Regions from separate parts of the Sphingomonas sorbitolis genome, predicted to be linked through region 1. Evidence: predicted binding sites of a transcription regulator. Region 1 holds the regulator's gene; each other region holds the start of a gene.
What was found. Region 1 encodes LexA, which represses DNA repair genes until DNA is damaged. Its sites were predicted from a motif close to GTTCCNCNCTTGTTCT; they were not measured.
Positions count from the first base shown of each region.

Region 2: radA (DNA repair protein RadA) is a predicted target of LexA. The motif match lies at 5,172-5,187, and genes of this name have one in related genera.
Region 3: U1763_RS08385 (ribonucleoside-diphosphate reductase subunit alpha) is a predicted target of LexA. The motif match lies at 2,683-2,698, and genes of this name have one in related genera.

Region 1 is NZ_JAXOJS010000001.1:941,916-949,367, forward strand. It holds gene U1763_RS03845 (energy transducer TonB) at 1-195, opposite strand, end outside; gene U1763_RS03850 (molybdopterin molybdotransferase MoeA) at 793-1,974, shown strand; gene lexA (transcriptional repressor LexA) at 2,043-2,714, shown strand; gene U1763_RS03860 (ComEC/Rec2 family competence protein) at 3,407-5,593, opposite strand; gene gltX (glutamate--tRNA ligase) at 5,684-7,114, shown strand; gene U1763_RS03870 (citrate synthase) at 7,140-7,452, shown strand, end outside.
Region 2 is NZ_JAXOJS010000003.1:581,195-588,646, reverse strand. It holds gene U1763_RS12005 (glycoside hydrolase family 84 protein) at 1-232, opposite strand, end outside; tRNA gene U1763_RS12000 (tRNA-Thr) at 334-409, opposite strand; gene U1763_RS11995 (hypothetical protein) at 442-1,314, opposite strand; gene U1763_RS11990 (replication-associated recombination protein A) at 1,307-2,626, opposite strand; gene U1763_RS11985 (PadR family transcriptional regulator) at 2,900-3,490, shown strand; gene U1763_RS11980 (DUF2218 domain-containing protein) at 3,487-3,777, shown strand; gene U1763_RS11975 (glycosyltransferase family 4 protein) at 3,947-5,098, opposite strand; gene radA (DNA repair protein RadA) at 5,202-6,572, shown strand; gene U1763_RS11965 (hypothetical protein) at 6,987-7,307, shown strand; gene U1763_RS11960 (YkgJ family cysteine cluster protein) at 7,311-7,452, shown strand, end outside.
Region 3 is NZ_JAXOJS010000002.1:672,016-679,467, forward strand. It holds gene U1763_RS08380 (hybrid sensor histidine kinase/response regulator) at 1-2,101, shown strand, start outside; gene U1763_RS08385 (ribonucleoside-diphosphate reductase subunit alpha) at 2,777-4,696, shown strand; gene U1763_RS08390 (DUF2171 domain-containing protein) at 4,836-5,096, opposite strand; gene U1763_RS08395 (hypothetical protein) at 5,153-5,356, shown strand; gene U1763_RS08400 (hypothetical protein) at 5,424-5,639, shown strand; gene U1763_RS08405 (ribonucleotide-diphosphate reductase subunit beta) at 5,657-6,709, shown strand; gene U1763_RS08410 (DUF5343 domain-containing protein) at 7,035-7,452, shown strand, end outside.

The sequences.
Region 1 (7,452 bases):
AGGCGGCGACGCAGCCCCCTCCGGCTTGCGGCTAGGCGACGGCCTAGGCCGCACCTTCTCCTCAGGCGGCGGCGGTGGCGGAGGCGGCGCCGCATCGAACACCTTCAACGCATCGCTGACCACCGCCGGCATCGTCACCACCAGCCCGTTGAGCAGCGCATAGCCCAGCACCCCCGGCAACAGCACGGCGCCCACCGCCGCCCCGATCCTGTCTCTCGCCCGAGGCTGATTGCGTGTCATCATGCTGATCTGGTGTCTCTTTCCCCCAAACAAAGCCCCGCATCGGATGAACCCGCGCTGGCCAGACGTTCGAAGGACGCGAAGGCCATCACCCGCCTCCACTTGCCGACCCGAAAGAAAAACAGCGGCACCAACCTACCAGCACCACCCCAGCAAACGGGCACCACCCCAGCGAGCTAGCACCACCCCGGCGAAGGCCGGGGCCCAATTGGGAAGGCCAGCATTATAGCAACCGCCGGCCGCCCAACTCTTGTTTCCCCGCGAAGGCGGGGACCCAGCCTGGGCTCCCGCCTTCGCGGGAGAACAAGGAGGCAGTAGCGAACGTTCGATATCGGTCGACACGGTCAACCATGACGCCGTCACACGGGGCCGGCATCGCTCTGCCCGCTAAGCCAACAACACCTGTCCTACACACCAAACCCATGGCAGAGCGCGGAACATACCCGCGCACCCTACGCTTCTCATTTACCAAACCCCAACCGCCAAATCGCTCCCAGCGTCTGCACTTCCTATACTTCACTTTTCAGAACCGCCCAAAGACAGAGCCTTAGCATGACCCTAGTCCCCGTCGCCGAAGCCCAGACCCGCCTCTTCGCCATGGCCGCCCGCGTCGACCACGAGACCGTGGCCCTACGCGAAGCCGCAGGCCGCTGGGCCGCCGAGGACATCCCCGCCCGCCGCACGCAGCCCGCAGCAGACCTCTCGGCGATGGACGGCTACGCCATCCGCTTTGCAGACCTCCCCGGCCCCTGGAAAGTCATCGGCGAAAGCGCCGCCGGCCGCCCCTTCATGGGCCACGTCGCCGCCGGCCAAGCCACCCGCATCTTCACCGGCGCCGCCATGCCCGAAGGCGCCGACACCGTCATGGTCCAGGAAGAAGCCGAGCGCGACGGCGAAACCCTGATCCTCGCCGGCGAAGGCCCGCCAACGCTCGGCCGCAACACCCGCCGCAAGGGCCTCGATTTCTCCACCGGCACCCGCCTGATCGCCGCCGGCGATCGCCTCAGCCCCGCGCGCATCGCCGTCGCCGCGACTGGCGGCCACGGCAGCCTCACCGTCAACCGCCGCGTCCGCGTCGCCGTCGCCGCCACCGGCGACGAACTCGTCCCCCCCGGCTCGACCACCGACGGCGTCGCGCTCCCCGAATCGAACGGCATCATGCTCGCCGCGATGCTCGCCGACATGCCCGTCGACATCATCGACCTCGGCATCCTCCCCGACAATCTCGAAGTCCTCCGCGAAGCCTTCGCCAGCGTCGAGGCCGACCTGCTCGTCACCACCGGCGGCGCATCGGTAGGCGACCACGACCTCGTCCGCCCGGCGATCGAAGCCGCCAACGGCACCATCGATTTCTGGCGGATCGCGCTGCGCCCCGGCAAGCCGATGATGGCCGGCCGGATCGGCGAGATGATGGTGCTCGGCCTCCCCGGCAACCCGGTCTCCGCGTTCGTCACCGCGACGTTGTTCGTGAAGCCCGTCGTCGCGCACATGGCCGGCGCACGCGACCCGCTCCCTCAGTCGACCCATGCGCTGCTCGGCGAAGACCTCCCCGCCAACAATGCCCGCACCGACTATCTCCGCGCCGAACTGCGCGACGGCAAAGCCTATGCCTCGACGATCCAGGACAGTTCGATGCTGCTCACGCTGGCCCGGTCGACCTGCCTGATCGTCCGCCCCGGCAACGCACCCGTAGCAAAGACGGGCGAATCGGCGGAAATCCTGGTGATCGCGTGATACGGACGCTTGACGCCGTTAATTATGTTCCATAGAAGTTCCCAGTCTGTTCCGGACGGAGAACCGCCATGCTCACGCGCAAGCAGCACGAACTCGTCTGCTTTATCAACGATCGCCTCAACGATACCGGCGTCTCGCCGTCGTTCGAGGAGATGAAGGACGCACTCGACCTCAAGTCGAAGTCGGGCGTCCACCGTCTGATCAGCGCGCTCGAGGAGCGCAACTTCATCCGCCGCCTTCCCAACCGTGCGCGCGCACTCGAAGTGCTTCGCATGCCCGAGCGCGCCGAGAAAAAGGCGCCATCAAAGGCGTCGAACGTAAAGCCCTCGCCCGCTACCGCGCCACAGCCAGCGAACGACGTCGTCGAGATCCCCCTCCACGGCCGCATCGCCGCCGGCGTCCCGATCGAAGCGTTCGAAGGCAGCACGATGCTGGCCGTCCCCGCCGCACTGCTGGGTTCGGGTGAACACTATGCGCTCGAAGTCTCCGGCGACTCCATGGTCGAGGCCGGTATCCTAGACGGCGACTACGCCCTGATTCGCCGCACCGAGACCGCCCGAGACGGCGAGATCGTCGTCGCCCTGATCGAAGACAGCGAAGCCACCCTGAAATACTTCCGCCGCGAAGGCGCCATGGTCCGCCTCGACCCTGCAAACCGAGCCTACGACCCCCAACGCTACGCCCCCGCCCAAGTCCGCGTCCAAGGCAAACTCTCCGGCATCCTCCGCCGCTACGACTGAACTACCGGGACCGACTTGCGGCATCAAGGCGCAGGCCGGTCTCGGTGTTTGATTGCCAACGAAAAGCGACAGCCAGGCCGGTAAGCCAAGTCGCTTTTTCCTTACCGGCAACAGCGACTGGGCGTCTTCGGCGAACGAAACGATGTGCTCGGAGCTTTCGAGAAAATGGCCAGTTTTTCGACACCCCCAAGCAAACACCGCCAACCGTCCGGAAGACCCTCTCGCGCTCCGATGCATAAGCGCGACCTCGACTCGAACCCTCAATCTCTGCGCCTCTGCGCCTCTGCGCCTCTGCGCGAACATATCGCCGCCAATCCCCCGCGCAGCCGAAGAATTGGTTCGCGCGGAGACGCGGAGACGCGGAGGTGTTTCGCTTAGGGAGAACGAAACGATTCCAAACGTCTTTCGCAAGTAAGACCAGATAGCCGCCAGTCCGATTCATCCTGCCGTACAAGAACCTTCTCCGCGTCTCCGCGTGAACCAATTCTTTGCACCAAGATCGCATGCGACGACGGGTAATTTTGTTCACGCGAAGGCGCAAAGGTGCAAAGGCGCGAAGATGCAGTGCTTAGATTTGCGACTACCTGCCTTCGCAGACCACCGAAATACCGACGTGGGCTTACCGTTCATGGGGGTGTTGAGGTCTCCCGAGCCGCGTCACCTTCGCGCCTTTGCGCCTTCGCGTGAACATTCTACTTTTGAGGGCCTCGGTCGGCTCGAAACGACGCAGCACCGTGGAACCGGCCATGTCGCAGCCCGAACGAATGCACGGTGCGTTCGAGGAGAGGCGGATCGCGCCAGGGGTGACGATCGCCTGCGTTCAGGATGGTCACGACTGTCCCGCTTCCCAAGGTCAGCGCGACGCCGCCCGTACGCCGGAGTACACGACGATCCAGTTTCAGCCACCGCGGTACGCACCGTTTCGGCAGACCGCGTTCGCTGACGACGACATCGGCGCCGTGACAGGCGGCGATGAACTCAGCAATCGGGACCATATAGGCGCTGCGGGTCGCGAGGATGCGCCACGTCCGCCCCCGTGCGGCGATATCGGTGACGCACAGATCGCGACTGCACCGCGCGTCGGGTTGGTCCGCCAGCAGCAGCGGCTCGCCGTCCACTCCGCCGTTCTCGGCTAGCATGTCGCGCGTATAGTCGCCCGCCCGGTCGCGCAGCATCGCGAGCCCCGCAGCCGTCCGCACCGCGACATGGCGGCCGTCACCGGTCACGAGAACATCCGGGGCCGGCGTCGTCAGCGCCCAGATCGCACCGATCGTCAGCGGGACCAGCCCGAGCCGCCGCCACCGCGTTCGCCACACGGCGATCCAAATTCCTCCAACGATCATCAACGCAAACGCCGCCGTCGGCATCGCTGGCAGGGAGCGCACCGATCCGGGTGCGCTAGCAACGATATGCGCGAGCCACAGCAACGCATCGAGTGATCGCTGGACCAGCCACCATATCGGCGCACCAAGCCCGCCAGCATCGAGTAGCAACGCCAGTGCTTCCAGCGGCATCACCACAAACGTCGTCAGCGGGATCGCGATGATGTTGGCGAACGCGCCGTAGAGCCCGGCCTTATGGAAATGATAGACCGCGATCGGCATGAGCGCGAACTCGACGAGCAGGCCGGTGAGCAACAGCGATGCTACCCCACGAGCGAGACGGCGCGGTCGGCCCTCCTCGTGTGGCCCGAAGAATACGCGAATCGCCGGATGCTCGTGCAGCGCCATGATCGCGGTGATTGCCGCGAACGAAAGCTGGAAGCTCGGTCCCGCTGCCGATTCGGGCAGGACGAGCATGACGCACCCCGCCCCCGCCGCGACGAGGCGCAAGGTCATCGCCTCGCGCCCCATCGCCAGCGCCGCCAGCACGAGCAGCGCGGCGACGCACGACCGGATCGTCGGAACCTGGCTTCCGGTCAGCAACGTATAGCCGATCGCCGCCGCCGCTCCAGCCAGCGCAGCGATCAGAGGCAAGCGCGCGTGCAACGCCAGCCACGGGCTCAGCGCCAGCAGACGCAACACGATCAGCATAGTCGCGGCTACCGCTGCGGTGATGTGCAATCCGCTCACCGACAGCAGGTGCGCGAGCCCGGCCCGGCGCATCGCCTCCGAATCCTCTTCGCTGATGGCACCGACGTCGCCGGTCGCGAGCGCGGCGGCGATCCCGCCCGCGCTGCCGTCCAGACCCGATACGATGTGGTGCGACAACGCGACGCGGATGCCGGCACCCGACTCGCTCGGCGTTGTCACAGCCACCGGTGCGAAGCCCCGCCCTGTCGCGCCGATCCCGCCGAACCACGCGACACGCGCGAAGTCGTAGGCGCCTGGCACCGCGGGCAGCGGCGGCGGCATCAGCCGAGCCCGCAGATGCACGATCGCTCCCGTTCCCAGGAGTTTGGGCGCATCCGCTTCAGCAAGATTGACGCGGACACGATATGGCAAGGCGAGCGGTCGCCCATCCGTCTCCGCCCCCTTTCCGATAGGCAGCACCGTCAGTCGGACCAGCTTCCGCGCCACCAGCGGCTCGATCGCTTCGACCTTTGCCGAGAAGCTCGCGATCGTCGGTCCGCCCAGCACGGGTCGCGCCACCGACTCCGATCGCGCCCAGATCAGTCCGAGCCCCAGTGCTGCCGTCAGCAACCCGATCGCCAGCGACCGCGCGGCACGCCCGCCATGCCCCACCGCCAGACACGCCAGCCCACCAGCCGCCAACACCAGCACCGCTACGCACCACGCCGCCGGGTCCGGCAGCGCGAACCACAGCGCGATCCCGCCACCCAGCATCACCGGCAGCCACAACACCAACTGGTCGCGCTCCGCCTCCAGCCAGCGTTCCACGGCAAGCCCGACGACAGCCCCCCATCGCGGCACGCCCATTTGTCGCCGCCAAGGACGCATGCTAGGGGCGGCGACGGCTGTCATGGCCATCGTTTCTCCATCGTTTCATCAGTCTGGGAGCACCCGCGGTTGGGCGCAATATCTGATACGGGCACCGCCAACTCGGCCGCACCCGTGGTTACCCGTTTCGCTCCGTCGCCGACGGGGTTCCTGCATCTTGGCGGCGCGCGCACCGCGCTGTTCAACTGGCTGTTCGCGAAAGCAAACGGGGGTAAATTCCTGCTGCGGATCGAGGATACCGACCGGGTCCGCTCGACCCAGCCGGCGATCGACGCGATCATCGACGGGATGCGCTGGCTCGGGCTCGACTGGGCCGGCGACGTCGTCATGCAGTTCGCCGGTGCCGAGCGTCACGCTCAGGTCGCGCACGAGATGGTCGCGAACGGCCACGCCTATCGCTGTTACATGACCAACGACGAGATCGCCGCGATGCGTGCCGAGGCGCAGGCTGCGAAGAAGCCGCTCCGCATCCGCAGCCCCTGGCGCGATCGCCCCGAGAGCGATGCGCCGAACCTCCCCCACGTCGTCCGCCTGCGCGCGCCGCAGGAAGGCGCCGTCACGATCGAGGACCGCGTGCAAGGTGCGGTCACGGTCAAGAACGAAGAGATCGACGACCTCGTCCTGCTCCGCTCGGACGGTACGCCGACCTATATGCTGGCCGTCGTAGTCGATGATCACGACATGGGCGTGACGCACGTCATCCGCGGCGACGATCACCTCAACAACGCGTTCCGCCAGTTGCCGATCTACCGCGCGATGGGCTGGCCCGAGCCGATCTACGCGCATATCCCGCTGATCCACGGCCCCGACGGCGCCAAGCTGTCGAAGCGTCACGGCGCGGTGGGCATCGAGGCCTACCGCGACGAGATGGGCATCCTGCCCGAGGCGTTCGACAACTACCTGCTCCGGCTCGGCTGGGGTCACGGCGACGACGAGATCATCAGCCGCGAGCAGGCGGTCGAGTGGTTCGACCTGTCCGGCGTCGGCAAGTCGCCCTCGCGCTTCGACCTGAAGAAGCTCGAGAACCTCAATGGCCATTACATCCGCGAAGCCGACGACGCGCGGCTGGCGCAGCTCGCCGCCGATCGTCTCGGCCACGACCTGCCAACCGGCGGACTCGATCTTCTGACTCGCGCGATGCCCGTCCTGAAGCCGCGTGCCGCAAACCTGAACGAGCTGGCCGAAGGCTCGAATTTCCTGTTCAGCCAGCGGCCCTTGGCAATGGATGACGCCGCAGCGAGCCTTTTACAGGGTGAAGCGAGTGCGATTTTGGTCAATGTCCATGCCGAACTTGACGCGCTCGCCACGTGGGATACGGAGGCGCTCGAAGGCGCGGTACGGCGCGTGGCCGAAGCGTGGGGCGTCAAGCTCGGCCAGGTCGCACAGCCGCTTCGCGCCGCGCTGACGGGACGCAAGACGTCGCCGGGGATCTTCGATGTGCTCGACCTGCTCGGGCGCGACGAGAGCCTCGGTCGGATCGCCGACCGGATGGCTAGCTGATAAGATTTCGAGGAAGGATACAAGCATGAGCGAGACCGCAACCCTCAAGGTCGACGGCAAGGATTTCGAGTATCCGGTGATGTCCGGTACGGTCGGACCCGATGTCATCGATATCCGCAAGCTGTACGCGCAGACGGACAATTTTACCTATGATCCGGGCTTCACCTCGACGGCGTCGTGCCAGTCGAAGCTGACCTATATCGATGGTGACGCCGGCACGCTGCTGCACCGCGGCTACACGATCGGCGAGCTGGCCGAACAGTCGAACTTCATGGAGGTCGCGTACCTGCTCCTCAACGGCGAACTGCCGAGCGAAGACGAACTGGCGAACTTCTCGA
Region 2 (7,452 bases), on a different contig from region 1:
TGTCGCGGGTCCGGGCAACGGTCTCCGGATCGGTACCCGGCGCTGTGATCAACACGACGGAGGTGCCCAAGGCGAGTGTGCCCGAGGTCAGCACCATTGAAGTGGGCGCCGGGAAGATTGCGGGGCGCGTTACGGGATGTCCCAATGCATGGCTCGGCACCGCGATCGCCAAGCTCGCGGACGTCACCATCAGCGCTACGACGGCGCCAATCTTTCCGCTACGTCGCGCCATCCGTTGCTCCCCGGTATCAGATTGGTCTTGTTGCCATTCGATACGGCTATGCCGCGGGTGCGGCAAGGGAGGAGATCGCGTACGACAGTATTTGGAAGGGGTGGTGCCGGTTGCAGGAATCGAACCCGCGACATCCAGTTTACAAAACTGGCGCTCTACCAACTGAGCTAAACCGGCCCGGTGCGTGTCAGGCCTAACCGCCCAATGCTTCAAGACACGCCGAAGGTCCAGCCCTCGGTTTGCGCAATATGCGGTGTCATTGCGCTTGGTGTCCAGAGGTCCGGGCGATGCGCTGCCGTGCGGAGCCAGGCGGCGGTCAGGATCGCGTCGGTGGCGTGATCATCATAGCGGGCGAGCGGATCATGCGGCGCGCTGCCGAGCGCCTCCAGCGCGGTATCGAGCGCGCCCGCATCGCGCATCTTGCTGAGGCCCTTGCGGATGCCGGCGGCGCGCGCGGCGATCGTGGTGTAGATTTCGACGATCGCTGGTCCTTCCGAGGGCAGCGGATCGAACGGCCAGACGGGGACGCGGCCGGCGAGGCGGTGCAACACGCGCATCCCGGTGAGGCTCGACTTGCCGACCTGCGCCGCACCGACGAGGTTGAAGCAGCTTGTTGGCGAGAAACCCATCGCGCGCTGGCCGTGCTCGCAGACGCGCATCCGGCCCGCTCCGCCGGTGAACAGGTCGCCGCAATCACGGTGCTGGCGGAAGTGGCGGCGGAGATCGGGATCGGTGAGCAGGCTTGAGACGGCAAGGTGCGGGTCGGCGGCGGAGGCGTCGTCGACCATCGCCCAGAGCGCGCGGGCGTCCGGGGGGCTGTCGGTTGCGCCGGGGAAATAACCGTCGAGGTCGACGAACGGGAACGCGGGGGAGAGATCAAGGCCGATCAGCGTTGGCGTGTCCTGGTCGATCAACCAGTCGAGGACATCCTCGCGCGACCATGCCGACGCCCCCGGTGGCGCGACCAGTCTCGGCGCTGCGTCGCCGTTTTCGCAGATCGCGACCGCTATGCCCTTGTGGCGATGGCCCTGCGCGCCGGACCAGTCGATCGCCGCAAACCGCGTAAACCGTGGCTCAGCCATTCTTCTCGGCGCGCAAGGCATCCCAATAGGCGAGCCGTTCGGACAACCGCTTCTCGAAACCGCGTTCGGTCGGCGTGTAGAAGGTCTGCGGGCTCATCTCGTCGGGCCAGTAATCCGAGCCGGAGAACGCATCCTCCGCATCGTGATCGTACGCATAGCCCTTGCCGTACCCTATATCGCGCATGAGCTTCGTCGGCGCGTTGCGGATCGACGCGGGGGGCATCAGCGAGCCGGTCTCGCGCGCCGATTTCCAGGCCGCCTTCTGCGCCTTGTAGACTGCGTTTGATTTGGGCGCGGTCGCGAGATAGACGCAGGCCTGCGCGATGGCGAGTTCGCCCTCGGGGCTGCCGAGGAAGTCGTAGGTGTCCTTCGCGGCGATGCACTGGACCAGCGCCTGAGGGTCGGCGAGGCCGATATCCTCGACCGCGGCACGCGTCAGTCGACGGAGCAGGAACAGTGGTTCTTCGCCCGCCGTCAGCATCCGCGCGAGGTAATAGAGCGCGGCCTGCGGGTCGGAACCGCGGATCGATTTGTGGAGCGCGGAGATGAGGTTGTAATGCCCCTCGCGATCCTTGTCGTACACCGCAACGCGGCGTTGCAGGAAGTTCGAGAGGCCGGCGGGATCGAGCGGCTCGGGCAGGTTCACCGAGAACAGCGTCTCCGCCTGGTTGAGCAGGAAGCGGCCGTCGCCATCGGCGCTCGCGATCAGCGCGTCCTTGGCGGGCGGGGTGAGGGGGAGGGGGCGCTCCATCTCCGCTTCGGCGCGGTCGAGCAACTGTTCGAGCGCGCCACGGCCGAGCCGTTCGAGAATTAGCACCTGCGCGCGGCTGAGCAGCGCGGCGTTGAGTTCGAACGAGGGATTTTCGGTGGTCGCGCCGACGAGCGTGACCGTGCCGTCCTCGACATAAGGGAGGAAGCCGTCCTGTTGCGCGCGGTTGAAGCGGTGGATCTCGTCCACGAACAACAAGGTGCGCTTGCCGATCTTGGCGTGCTCGCGCGCTTCGGCGAAGGATTTCTTGAGGTCGGCGACGCCGGAGAACACCGCCGAGATCGCAACGAACCGCAGGTCGACGGCGTCGGCGAGCAACCGCGCGATCGTCGTCTTGCCGGTGCCGGGCGGGCCCCAGAGGATGATCGACGACAGCCGTCCGGCCGACACCATCCGCCCGATCGCGCCTTCGGGGCCGGTGATGTGATCCTGGCCGACGACTTCGCTCAGCGTGCGCGGGCGCAGGCGGTCGGCGAGCGGCGCGTTTTCGGGATGCGTTTCGGTAGGGGCGGCGGGTTCAAAGCCCGCGAAGAGATCGGCCATGCGCGGAAGATAGGGGCGGGGGAGAGGTTTGCCCATCCATCCGGGGTCATCCACGCGCGCCGGTCATCCTACCACGCATCGTCATCCCCGCGCAGGCGGGGATCCATACTGGCTGACGTCATCACTTGGCCGCACTGTCTGAGGGTCTGGGTCCTCGCCTCCGCGGGGATGACAGACAAATGAAAAAGCGAATTTTTCGACACACCTCTTGAACCGGAAACAGTCTGCGATATATCTCAGAACATGAACGAAGATATATCGGAGAACACTCAAATGCGTTTTGGTATTGGATATGGAGCTTGGACCGGCGGCCCCCGTGGCGACGGTCACCGGCATGGTGGTCGCGACCACGGACCTGAGCATGCTGCGTGGAAGCAGGGTGGTGGCCCACGTGGGCGTGGCCGGCGGCTGTTCGACGGTGGCGAATTGAAGCTCATCATGCTGAAGCTGATCGCGGACACGCCGCGCCACGGCTATGACCTGATCCGCGAGATCGAGGGGCTGACCGGCGGCGGCTATGCGCCGAGCCCGGGGGTCGTCTATCCGACGCTCAGCATGCTCGACGAGATGGGGCTGATCGAGGAGCAGCAGTCGGAAGGCGCGAAAAAGCGCTTTGCGGCGAGCGACGAGGGCCGCGCGCATCTGGCCGAGAATGCGGCCGTGGTGGACGGCCTGTTCGCGCGGCTGGCGGCGGTCGGGGCGGAATCCGAGCGGACCGATGGCGCGCCAATCCGGCGGGCGATGGGCAATCTTCGGCAGGTGCTCCAGCACCGGCTGATGCGCGAGGACGTCAACGAGGACACGCTGCACGAGGTTGCGGCGCTGCTCGACGAAGCCGCGCAGAAGATCGAGCGGCTCAAGTGAGCGTCTCGGTCGCACGCGTGCCGACGCATTCGGCGAGCAAGTATCTCCAGCAGCTCGCCAAGCATTGGAGCCACAAGATGGAGGTCACCTTCTCGGAGGAAGAGGGCCGCATCGCCTTCCCGAACGGGGCGGTTCTGGAGATGCGCGCCGACAGCGAAACGCTCGACGTCGCGCTGACCGTGCCGGAGGGCGAGGACGTCGAGCGGATGCGCGGGGTGGTGTCGAGCCACCTCGACCGGTTTGCGTTCCGCGAGGCGCCGCTGACGTTCGATTGGGCGACGGTCTGACATCGTCCCCCAAACCGTCATCCCGGCCCTCGATCGTCATCCCAGCGAAAGCTGGGATCTCCCCATTCGGGTCGCGGCGCCCGCCAACAGGGATACCCCAGCTTTCGCTGGGGTGACGGGGAGGGGAGCGGGGGGAAGGTGAATTCGAAAGGTACACGTGGCAGACAACTTAGCCACCCCGCCGTGCCATCACCTCGAGATACGTATCCAGCACCGTCTGGTTGATCGTATCCCACAGATACCCGGCGGCCTTGTCGTGTCCGGCCCAGCCCATCGTCTCGCGCAGGCCCGGCTCCGAAACAATCCGCCCGATCGCGTCGGCATATCTTGCGATGTCCGTAGGTGGCACCAGGAACCCGGTCACGCCGTCATCCACCAGCCCGACCGCGCCCGACGCACGTGCCGCGACCACCGGCACACCTGCCGCCATAGCCTCCAGCGTCACGTTGCCGAACGTCTCGGTCACGCTCGGATTGAAGAACACATCCATCGACGCGACCGCGCGGCCGAGATCGTCACCCGACTGGAACCCGGCGAAGACCGCGCCCGGCACGCGCTCGGCGAACCAGTCGCGTGCCGGGCCCTCGCCGATCACCAGTACCTTGTGCCGTACCCCGCGCTGCTCCAGCGTTCGGATCACGTCGGCGAAGACGTCGAGACCTTTCTCTTTCACCAGTCGCCCGAGAAACCCGACCGCAACCTCGCCATCGGCGATCCCGCGCGCGCGCCGCCATTCGAGATCGCGGCGCGTCGGTGCGAAGCGGTCGTGGTTCACGCCGCGTGACCAGATCGCGGTCGGCGTCGTCACGCCCCAGTCGCGGACGATCTCCGCCATGCCGCGCCCCGGCACCAGCACTTCGTCGACCCGGTTGTAGAAGCGCGTGAGGATCTTCACCATGATCGGCTCGAAGAACGCCATCTTGTAATAGCGGAAATACGTCTCGAACCGCGTGTGCAGCGACGCGACCGTGGCGATGCCGTTGCGCCGGCCATAGCTGATCGCGCGGTGGCCGAGAAAATCGGGCGCCGACACGTGTACGATGTTCGGCGCAAACGCATCGAGATCGCGACGGATCGCCGCGGGCAGCCCGCGCGCCATCTTGTATTCGCCGCGCCCTGCAGGGAGCGGCAGCGACGGCACCGCGACCAGATCGCCGGTCGGCGGGAAGGCCGGCTTGGCGTTGGTCGGCGAATAGACACGTACCGTCGCGCCCTTCGACAACAGATGACCGACGAGCAGATTCAACGCCTGGTTCGCGCCGTCGCGGACGTAATTATAGTTGCCGCTGAACAGGGCGATGCGCAGGTCGGTGGCGTGCATCATCGCGCGGATAACGCCGTGCGCTGTCAAGCGCCACTAAATCCGCAACATAGGTCGTATGCCGGCCATTGATGTTCCCGTATCGTTCTCGTACATCGGCCGCATGGCGAAACCCCAGAAGCGTTATGTGTGTCAGTCCTGCGGATCGGTGTCGCACCGCTGGGCGGGGCAATGCGCCGATTGCAACGAGTGGAACACGCTGGTCGAGGAGGCGAACACCGCCGCCACGCCGTTCCATTCGAAGCATAATCTCCAGACCGGCGGCCGCGCGATCCAGCTGGTCGGGCTCGATGCGGAGATCAAGCTGCCCGACCGGATGGCGACCGGCATCGCCGAACTCGACCGGGCGCTGGGCGGCGGGTTCGTCGAGGGTTCGGCAACGCTGATCGGCGGCGATCCTGGGATCGGCAAGTCGACGCTGCTGTTGCAGGCGGCGGCGAAGATGGCGCTGGCGGGGCAGTCGGTCGCGTACGTCTCGGGCGAGGAAGCGGCGGACCAGGTGCGTCTGCGCGCGCGGCGGCTGGGCTTGGGCAATGCGCCGGTACAGCTGGCGGCGGCAACGTCTACGCGCGACATCCTGACGACGTTGCAGACCAAGCCGCCCGCGATGCTCGTGATCGATTCGATCCAGACGATGCACTCCGACCTGATCGAGGGCGCTCCGGGGACGGTCAGCCAGGTCCGTGCCTCGGCGCAGGAATTGATCCGCTTTGCCAAGGAACGCGGGACCGCGGTCGTGCTGGTCGGGCACGTGACGAAGGACGGCTCAATCGCCGGCCCTCGCGTGCTCGAGCACATGGTCGACACGGTGCTGTCGTTCGAAGGCGAGCGGAGCCACCAATACCGCATCCTCCGCGCGATCAAGAACCGCTTCGGCGGGACCGACGAGATCGGGGTGTTCTCGATGCAGACCGAAGGACTGGCGGAGGTCGGCAATCCGTCGTCGCTGTTCCTGACTCACCGCGACGATGCGATGACGGGGGCGACGGTGTTCCCGGCACTGGAGGGAACGCGGCCGGTGCTGGTCGAGATCCAGGCGCTCACCGTTCGCCTGGCGTCGGGAGCGACCCCGCGGCGCGCGGTGGTTGGCTGGGACTCGGGCCGATTGGCGATGATTCTCGCGGTGCTGGAAGCCCGGTGCGGGCTGAGCTTCTCGAACGCCGAAGTCTATCTCAACATCGCCGGTGGTTACCGCGTGCAGGATCCGGCTGCGGATCTGGCGGTGGCGGCGGCGCTGATTTCGGCGATGTCGGAGCGGCCGGTGCCGGTCGATGCGGTCGCGTTTGGCGAGGTCGCGCTGTCGGGTGAGATCCGTCCGGTCGCGCATGGCCCGCTGCGATTGAAGGAGGCGAGCAAGCTGGGATTCGAACGCGCGCTGGTGCCCGCGTCGATGACGGGGGAGAAGAGCGGGATGAAGCTCTCGGGGTTCAAGACGCTGGCCTCGTTCGTCGATCACATGATGGGGCGGGGGTAACGAACACAAGAAGGTAGCTTGTTTCCCCGCGAAGGCGGGGACCCAGACTGGACTCCCGCCTTCGCGGGAGAACAAGATGTGGGCGCACCATGTCGGGCTGCACGCACAGGTCCGCTCGGGATGGGTGGCGTTCCAAAGCAGTTTACCGCGTCATCGCGGACGCGTTTGGCACCGATACCCCAGAGATGAAGCACCACCCCGGCGGAGGCCGGGGCCCAATTGGGAGACGCTGCTGGCGGTCCCTGTGCGTCGGCACCACGACCTTTCCAATTGGGCCCCGGCCTCCGCCGGGGTGGTGTACCAACTGCGTTCGTCAGGAACCGATCGATCAAGCGCGTGACGGCATCCCCGCCCGCAAATCCGCAACAACCCCCAACGCATGGCCTCTCGCGGCAGCCATGCTATGGCGCCCGCATGGCGAACACTAAAAGCAATACCGGCACGGTTGAGGTCGATGGCACCCGATACGATTGGAACCTGGAGCGCGAGCCGCAGCACACGGATGCCGAGGGCTGGAAGGGCATGACGATCTCACTGTTGCAGGACGATGCGCAACGCGAGGCCTTGCTCGAGTTCCCCGCGCCGAAACGGCTGTTGAAGGGGTTGCCGCGCGGGCGGCTTCAGATCGACGACGCGACGATCGCTCGCGGGGTGCGGGCGGCGTTGGCCGCGGGATGGGAGCCGATGTCTCGGGGCAAGCCGATGGTCTTCACGGTGGATTCCGAAGGGAATTGAACCGTGGATCGGCGTGACATCCCGACCCAACCACATGCCGACGTGGAAACCGCGCTGCTGGGACCGATCCTGCCCGATCGGGCGTGCGGGGATTGCACGGCGTGCTGCACCGAGCTGACGGTGAAGACGCCCGAGTTCGCCAAAC
Region 3 (7,452 bases), on a different contig from region 1:
CCTACAGACGGCCGAGGCCGATTTCTTGACCGGCGGCGGCGAGATGGCCGAGATGATCCGCGCGCATGACTGGTCGACGTCTCCGTTGGGGCCGATCGAGCAATGGCCGCAATCGCTGCGGTCCATCGTCTCGCTGATGCTTGCATCGGAATTCGCGATGTGCGTCGCCTGGGGACCCAAACTCGGCTTCCTCTACAACGATCATTACGCGCGGATCCTCTACGACAAGCACCCCGCCGCGCTCGGCGGTCGGCTCGATGTCATATGGTCGGAACTCTGGTCGGACATCGGCCCGCTCGTCGACCGCGCTCTCGGCGGCAAGGCGTCGTTCTTCGAAAACCTGCCGCTGGTCACCAATCGCAAGGGCTATGACGAGCAGACCTGGTTCACCTTCTCCTATTCGCCGGTGCGCGACGAAAGCGGTGCGGTCGCCGGCATGTTCTGCTCAACCTACGAAAGCACCGAGCGAGTCCAGACCGAACGCGCACTACGCGACGAGCGCGAGCGAATGAGCCAGATGTTCGCGCAGGCGCCGACCTTCATGGCGATGTTGCGCGGCGCCGATCACCGGTTCGAACTGACCAATCCCGGCTATGACAAGCTGATCGGCCACCGCCCCGTGCTCGGTCGTACCGTCGCCGAGGCGCTCCCCGACGCGGTTGAACAAGGGTTTCTGGGCCTGCTCGACGGTGTGTTTACGACGGGCGAACCCTTCACCGCGTCGGGCATGCTGTATGCGGTCCAGGCCGAACCCGGCGGTCCGATTGACGATCGCTACGTCGATTTCGTCTATCAGCCGATCCGCGACGCTAACGGCGCGGTCGTCGGCATCTTCGTCGAGGGGGCGGACGTCACCGATCGCAAGATGCTCGAACGCGATCTGCAATCGCTCAATGCCGACCTCGAACAGCGCGTCCGCGATCGCACGCAGGAACTGGTCGAGGCACAGGAAGCCCTCCGCCAGGCACAGAAGATGGAGGCGGTCGGCCAACTCACCGGCGGTATCGCGCACGACTTCAACAATTTGTTGCAGGGCATCACCGGCAGCCTGGAGATCGTCCAGCGCCGCGTCGCGCAAGGCCGTGTGAGCGAACTGGACCGTTTCATCACCGGCGCCACCGCCGCCGCCAACCGCGCAGCCTCGCTCACGCATCGCCTGCTCGCCTTCTCGCGCCGCCAGCCGCTCGATCCGCGCCCGGTCAAGGTCAACCCGCTGATCGCCTCGCTGGAGGACCTGCTCCGCCGGACCATCGGCGAGCAGGTCGAGCTCAAGATGGTGCTCGCCGCCGGCCTTTGGACGACGCTGTGCGATCCCAACCAGCTCGAGAATTCGCTGCTCAACCTGGTCATCAACGCGCGCGATGCGATGCCGCATGGTGGCAAGCTGACGATCGAAACGGCCAACGCACTGCTCGATGATCATTTCATAGCCAGTCAGCGCGACGTCCGCCCGGGTAGCTATGTCTGCATCTGCGTCTCGGACACCGGCACTGGCATGTCTGCGGACACGATCGCCAAAGCGTTCGAGCCGTTCTTCACCACCAAGCCGATCGGCCAGGGCACCGGGCTCGGCCTGTCGATGATCTACGGCTTCGCGCGCCAGTCGGAAGGCTATGCGAGGATCTACAGCGAGGTCGGTCAGGGCACGACGATCAAGCTCTATCTCCCCCGCCATTACGGCGACGCGGAGCAGGACGAGGCGCTCCCCGGCCTGACGCAGGATCACGCCACCGACGCGGGTGAGGTCGTGCTGGTGGTCGAGGACGATACGGTCGTCCGGTCGCTGATCGTCGAGGTGCTCGGCGAGCTCGGCTATCAGGCGGTCGAGGCGCATGACGGCCCGACCGGTCTCGAACGGTTGCGGACGATGGACCGGATCGACCTGCTCGTCACCGATATCGGCCTACCGGGGTTGAACGGTCGCCAGGTCGCCGACGCCGGCCGGGCGATGCGCCCGGGGCTGCGCGTGCTGTTCATGACGGGGTATGCGGAAAACGCCGCGCTCGCGGCGGGCTTCCTGGAACCGGGCATGTCGATGATCACCAAGCCGTTCGCGATGGAGGCGCTGGCCACGCAGATCCGGACGATCATCGAGGGCTGAGCCAGCCCCCCATCCAATGCCACCACCCCGGCGAAGGCCGGGGCCCAAATGGAAAGGTCGCAGTAACGACGCGCACCGCTCCGTTGGCGACGTCCCCCAATTGGACCCCGGCCTCCGCCGGGGTGGTGTGGTGGTGGTGTGGGCGGGATCCCGAACAATTCCCGTTCCCCCGCGAAGGCGGGGGTCCAGGAATCACGCAGGACGACGCTCGCGGCTCCTGGGCCCCCGCCTCCGCGGGGGAACTAGAAACGGCGGAAGTCACTCAACCGCCCCCCCGCCCTGCGTTACAACCAAAGCAACATTTGCCACTTTGACCCCTGAAATAATTTTTCGTTCCCGCCCCGTTCCCTTGCACATCGCGAACCCCGCAGAACTCCACGCGTCGCGAATCCTCGGCTCGCTCAACCCGCTCACGAACACGACGAACCGAACCCCCGACACCCCCCGCACCCCCTTGCGTCTCATCGCGCTTTGGCACAATCTCTTGGGGTTGCGTTCGGGGGCGGACCCAATCGCTGGTAGAACAACCTTCGCATAGTCTTATGCGATATGACCGTAAGCGCGCCTTCCACCGCCGCGATGGTCACTTTTTGTTCTCCCGTTCGGGGCCGTCCGATGGTAGCATGGCGACATGACGCCGATTCGAACGAATACAGAACACTAGGAGCGGTTTCGATGGATTTCAGAGACAGCAGCCGGGATAGCGACATGACCACAGACACGATCGACCAAGCAGCCCCCACCATCGAAGCCGAGGCTCCGAAGGCCCCCCGCCAGGCGCAGGACAGTCATTCCGTGCGCGCACAGATCTACCCGGTCGAGGTCGATCACAGCCGCGACGCGCTGCTGACCGAATTCGGCAAGGACACGCTGAAGGATCGCTACCTGCTCCCGGGCGAGAGCTACCAGGACCTGTTCGTCCGCGTCGCCTCCGCGTACGCCGATGACGCCGGCCACGCGCAGCGTCTGTACGACGCGATCTCGAAGCTCTGGTTCATGCCCGCCACCCCCGTTCTCTCGAACGGCGGCACCGGCCGCGGCCTGCCGATCTCGTGCTACCTCAACTCGGTCCCCGACAGCCTCGGCGGAATCGTCGACACCTGGAACGAGAATGTCTGGCTCGCCTCGCGCGGCGGCGGCATCGGCACCTATTGGGGCAACGTCCGCGGCATCGGTGAGCCGGTCGGCCTTAACGGCAAGACCAGCGGCATCATTCCGTTCGTCCGCGTCATGGATTCGCTGACGCTCGCGATCAGCCAGGGTTCGCTGCGCCGTGGCTCGGCCGCGGTCTATCTCGACGTCTCGCACCCCGAGATCGAGGAATTCCTCGAAATCCGCAAACCCTCGGGCGATTTCAACCGCAAGGCGCTCAACCTTCACCACGGCGTGCTGATCACCGACGACTTCATGGAAGCCGTCCGCAATGGCGAGGAATGGCATCTCCGCTCGCCGAAGGACCAGGCGATCCGCGCCACCGTCGATGCGCGCTCGCTGTTCCAGAAGCTCGTCGAGACCCGCCTCCAGACCGGCGAGCCGTACATCGTCTTCGCCGATCACGTGAACAAGGCGATGCCCAAGCATCACCGCGAGCTCGGCCTCAAGGTCTCGACCTCGAACCTGTGCTCGGAGATCACGCTGCCGACCGGCAAGGATCACCTCGGCAACGAGCGTACCGCGGTCTGCTGCCTGTCGTCGCTGAACCTCGAGACCTGGGATCAGTGGAAGGACGAGAAGGGCCTGATTGAGGACGTCATGCGCTTCCTCGACAACGTCCTGCAGGATTACATCGACCGCCACGAACCCGGCATGGAACGCGCCGCCTACAGCGCGGGCCGCGAGCGGTCGGTCGGGCTCGGCGTGATGGGCTTCCACTCGTTCCTCCAGGCACGCGGCATCCCGTTCGAGGGCGCGATGGCGAAGTCGTGGAACCTGCGGATGTTCAAGCACATCAGCAGCCAGGCGAACGAAGCCTCGATGCAGCTCGCGATCGAGCGCGGCCCCTGCCCCGATGCCGCCGACGTCGGCGCGATGGAGCGGTTCAGCTGCAAGATGGCGATCGCGCCGACCGCGTCGATCTCGATCATCTGCGGCGGCACGTCGGCCTGCATCGAGCCGATCCCGGCGAACATCTACACGCACAAGACGCTGTCGGGCAGCTTCTCGATCAAGAACCCGTATCTCGAGAAGATGCTGAGCGAGAAGTCGAAGAACTCGGACGCGGTCTGGAACTCGATCCTCGAACAGGGCGGCTCAGTCCAGCATCTCGACTTCCTCTCGGTCGAGGAAAAGGACTGCTACAAGACGAGCTTCGAGATCGACCAGCGCTGGCTGCTCGAACTCGCCGCGGATCGCACGCCCTACATCGACCAGGCGCAGTCGCTGAACCTGTTCATCCCCGCCGACGTCGAGAAGTGGGACCTGCTCATGCTCCACTTCCGCGCGTGGGAGCTCGGCATCAAGTCGCTCTATTACCTGCGTTCGAAGTCGGTCCAGCGCGCGGGCTTCGCCGGCGGCGTCGAGGCGGACAACACGATCGACCTGCGCCAGATCGACGTCGAGTCGAAGGATTACGATGAGTGCCTTGCCTGCCAGTAAGGCCTCTCGGCGTTCAAGCGTGACCCCGGCCCGTGCATCACGGACCGGGGCGCGCCTGACGCAAAAAACCCCGGCCCGCACGAAGCGGACCGGGGCTCGGACTGGCTATGCGGCGCGTATCGAACGCACCGCGTTCGCGTCAGGCCTCTTCTTCGAACGTCACCGCCACGTCGGCGTTGGCCGAAAGCCGGACCTTGCCGTCCTCGATATCCGCGACCAGCCCGAGCGAGATGAAGTGATGATGCCCTTCATGGCTGCCCGTGCCCTCGACGACCTGCGCGCCCGAGTCCTTCTTGGTCAGCTTGATGCGGTTGCCTTCGACCTTGTCGACGGTGCCGACATGGACGCCGTCCGCGCCGATGACTTCGGCATGTTCCTGGATCTTGGTTGCATCGACCATGGTCGTTCTCCTGTTTGGGGTTCGGGTGCTGAACGCGCGCCGGGCGAGTTGGTCGCATGACGTATGGTTCAGCTATCATGTTCGTGGTCGCGGGCGTGCTCGGAATCGTCGGCACCGGGATGCTGCTCCGGTTGCGCAGCCCGAGCATCACCGAGCAACAGACCTACGCATTCCGCATGATCGGCATCATGCTCACCTCCGGCGCGATCGTCCTCGCGATGTCCGCCGCCGCGATGTGGCAGTGGAGCACGGAAACATGACCGCGTTCGTCGATTGTCCGTCACGCCGCCGCGGCCATCCCGCGCGCCTCCACGAGGAAGCCCCGACATGGAAAGCATAGCAAAGCTCATGATGGGCATCGGCGGCACGGTCGCCTTGCTCGGCGGCGTGGCGATCCTCGTCTTCGGCGACCGGATGCGCGAACGCGACGCGCAGGCCGGGCGCGTCAACGCCGCCTACCCCACGCGCGAAAGCCAGCACCGCACCGCCTTCATCATCGCCGCCATCGGCGCGATCGCTCTTATCCTTCTCTTCGTTTTTTAGTCCGAAAGGCTTACCCCATGTCCCTCCTTCACGCCTCCAAGCAGTACAAGCCGTTCGAATACCCCTGGGCGTTCGAGTTCTGGAAGCGCCAGCAGCAGCTCCACTGGCTCCCCGAGGAAGTGCCCTTGGGCGAGGATTGCCGCGATTGGGCGCAGAAGCTCAGCGATCACGAGCGCAACCTGCTCACGCAGATCTTCCGCTTCTTCACGCAGGCCGATGTCGAGGTGCAGGATTGCTACCACGAGAAATACGGCCGCGTGTTCAAGCCGACCGAGATCAAGATGATGCTGACCTCGTTCAGCAACATGGAGACGGTCCACATCGCCGCCTACAGCCATCTGCTCGACACCATCGGCATGCCCGAGAGCGAGTACGGCGCCTTCCTCGAATATGCCGAGATGAAGGAAAAGCATGATTACATGCAGCAGTTCACCGTCGACAACGACGAGGACATCGCGCGCACGCTGGCCATGTTCGGCGGCTTCACCGAGGGCGTCCAGCTGTTCGCGTCGTTCGCGATGCTGATGAACTTCCCGCGCTTCAACAAGATGAAGGGCATGGGCCAGATCGTCACCTGGTCGATCCGCGACGAGAGCCTCCACTGCGAGGGCATCATCAAGATGTTCCACACCTTCTGTCAGGAGCGCCAGTGCCTGACCAAGGCGGTCAAGGACGACATCGCCGACGTCTGCCAGACGACGATCCGCCTCGAGGACAATTTCATCGACCTCGCCTTCGAGATGGGCCCGGTCAACGGCATGACTCCCAAGGAGATCAAGAAGTACATCCGCTTCATCGCCGACTGGCGCATGACTCAACTCGGCCTGAAGCCGATCTACATGATCGACGAGCACCCGCTGCCCTGGCTCGCCCCGATGCTCAACGGCGTCGAGCACGCCAACTTCTTCGAACAGCGCGCCACCGAATATTCGAAGGCCGCGACCAAGGGCCAGTGGAACGACGTCTGGGACTCGTTCGACAAGCGCCAGACCGCGAAGAAGGGGCCTGCTGCGAATGTGGACCTGAGTGAGGTTCGGGACATGTTCAGCGACTCGGTTGCGGCTGAGTAAGTCGCATCGCGCGAGGGTTTAGCGAAGGCTAAACCCCGCCCTCGGCGGTGCGACCGGCCGGCGGCGCTATAGGCGCCGTCCGACGGCATGGGCTTTGCCCATGCCCGCGCTGATGTTCAAAGACGTCGAGCACCCCGACCTCTTCGAACAAAGTGCTGCCGGGTATTCGAAGGCGGCGACCAAGGGCGGGTCGAACGACGTTTGAAACTTCTTCGACAAGCGCCAGACCGCAAAGAAATCCCCAGCGGCAAAAGAGGATACTAGACAGCAAAGTGCCGATATGTTCTCTATTGCGGGCGTAGCAGCGAAATAAGGGAACACAAGGGTGGCGCTTCCAAAATCCTACTTAACTAGTACGAAGAATTTGGGCGCTATCTTCGAATCAATACAACAAGCAAAGGCTCCCGAGAGGTTTACCACGCGGTTTCTCGAGTCTTTGGAGTTCAAAAGTGCCGCGGACCGTTTAATAATCGGCGTACTAAAGTCACTTGGATTTTTAGACGATCAAGGCAGGCCAACGCAGCGCTATTTTAGCTTTTTGGATCAAACACAATCCGCGGCAATATTAGCCGATGCCGTTCGAGAGTCATATACGGATATATTTTCCGTAAATATTAATGCTCAGAATCTTACCAAGAGTGAATTAGTTAACAAGTTCAAGACCCTTTCTCAAGGAGGTTTTAGCGAATCTGTTTTGGATAAGATGGCAACGACCTTTCAGGCTTTGGTGAAGCTGTCTGATT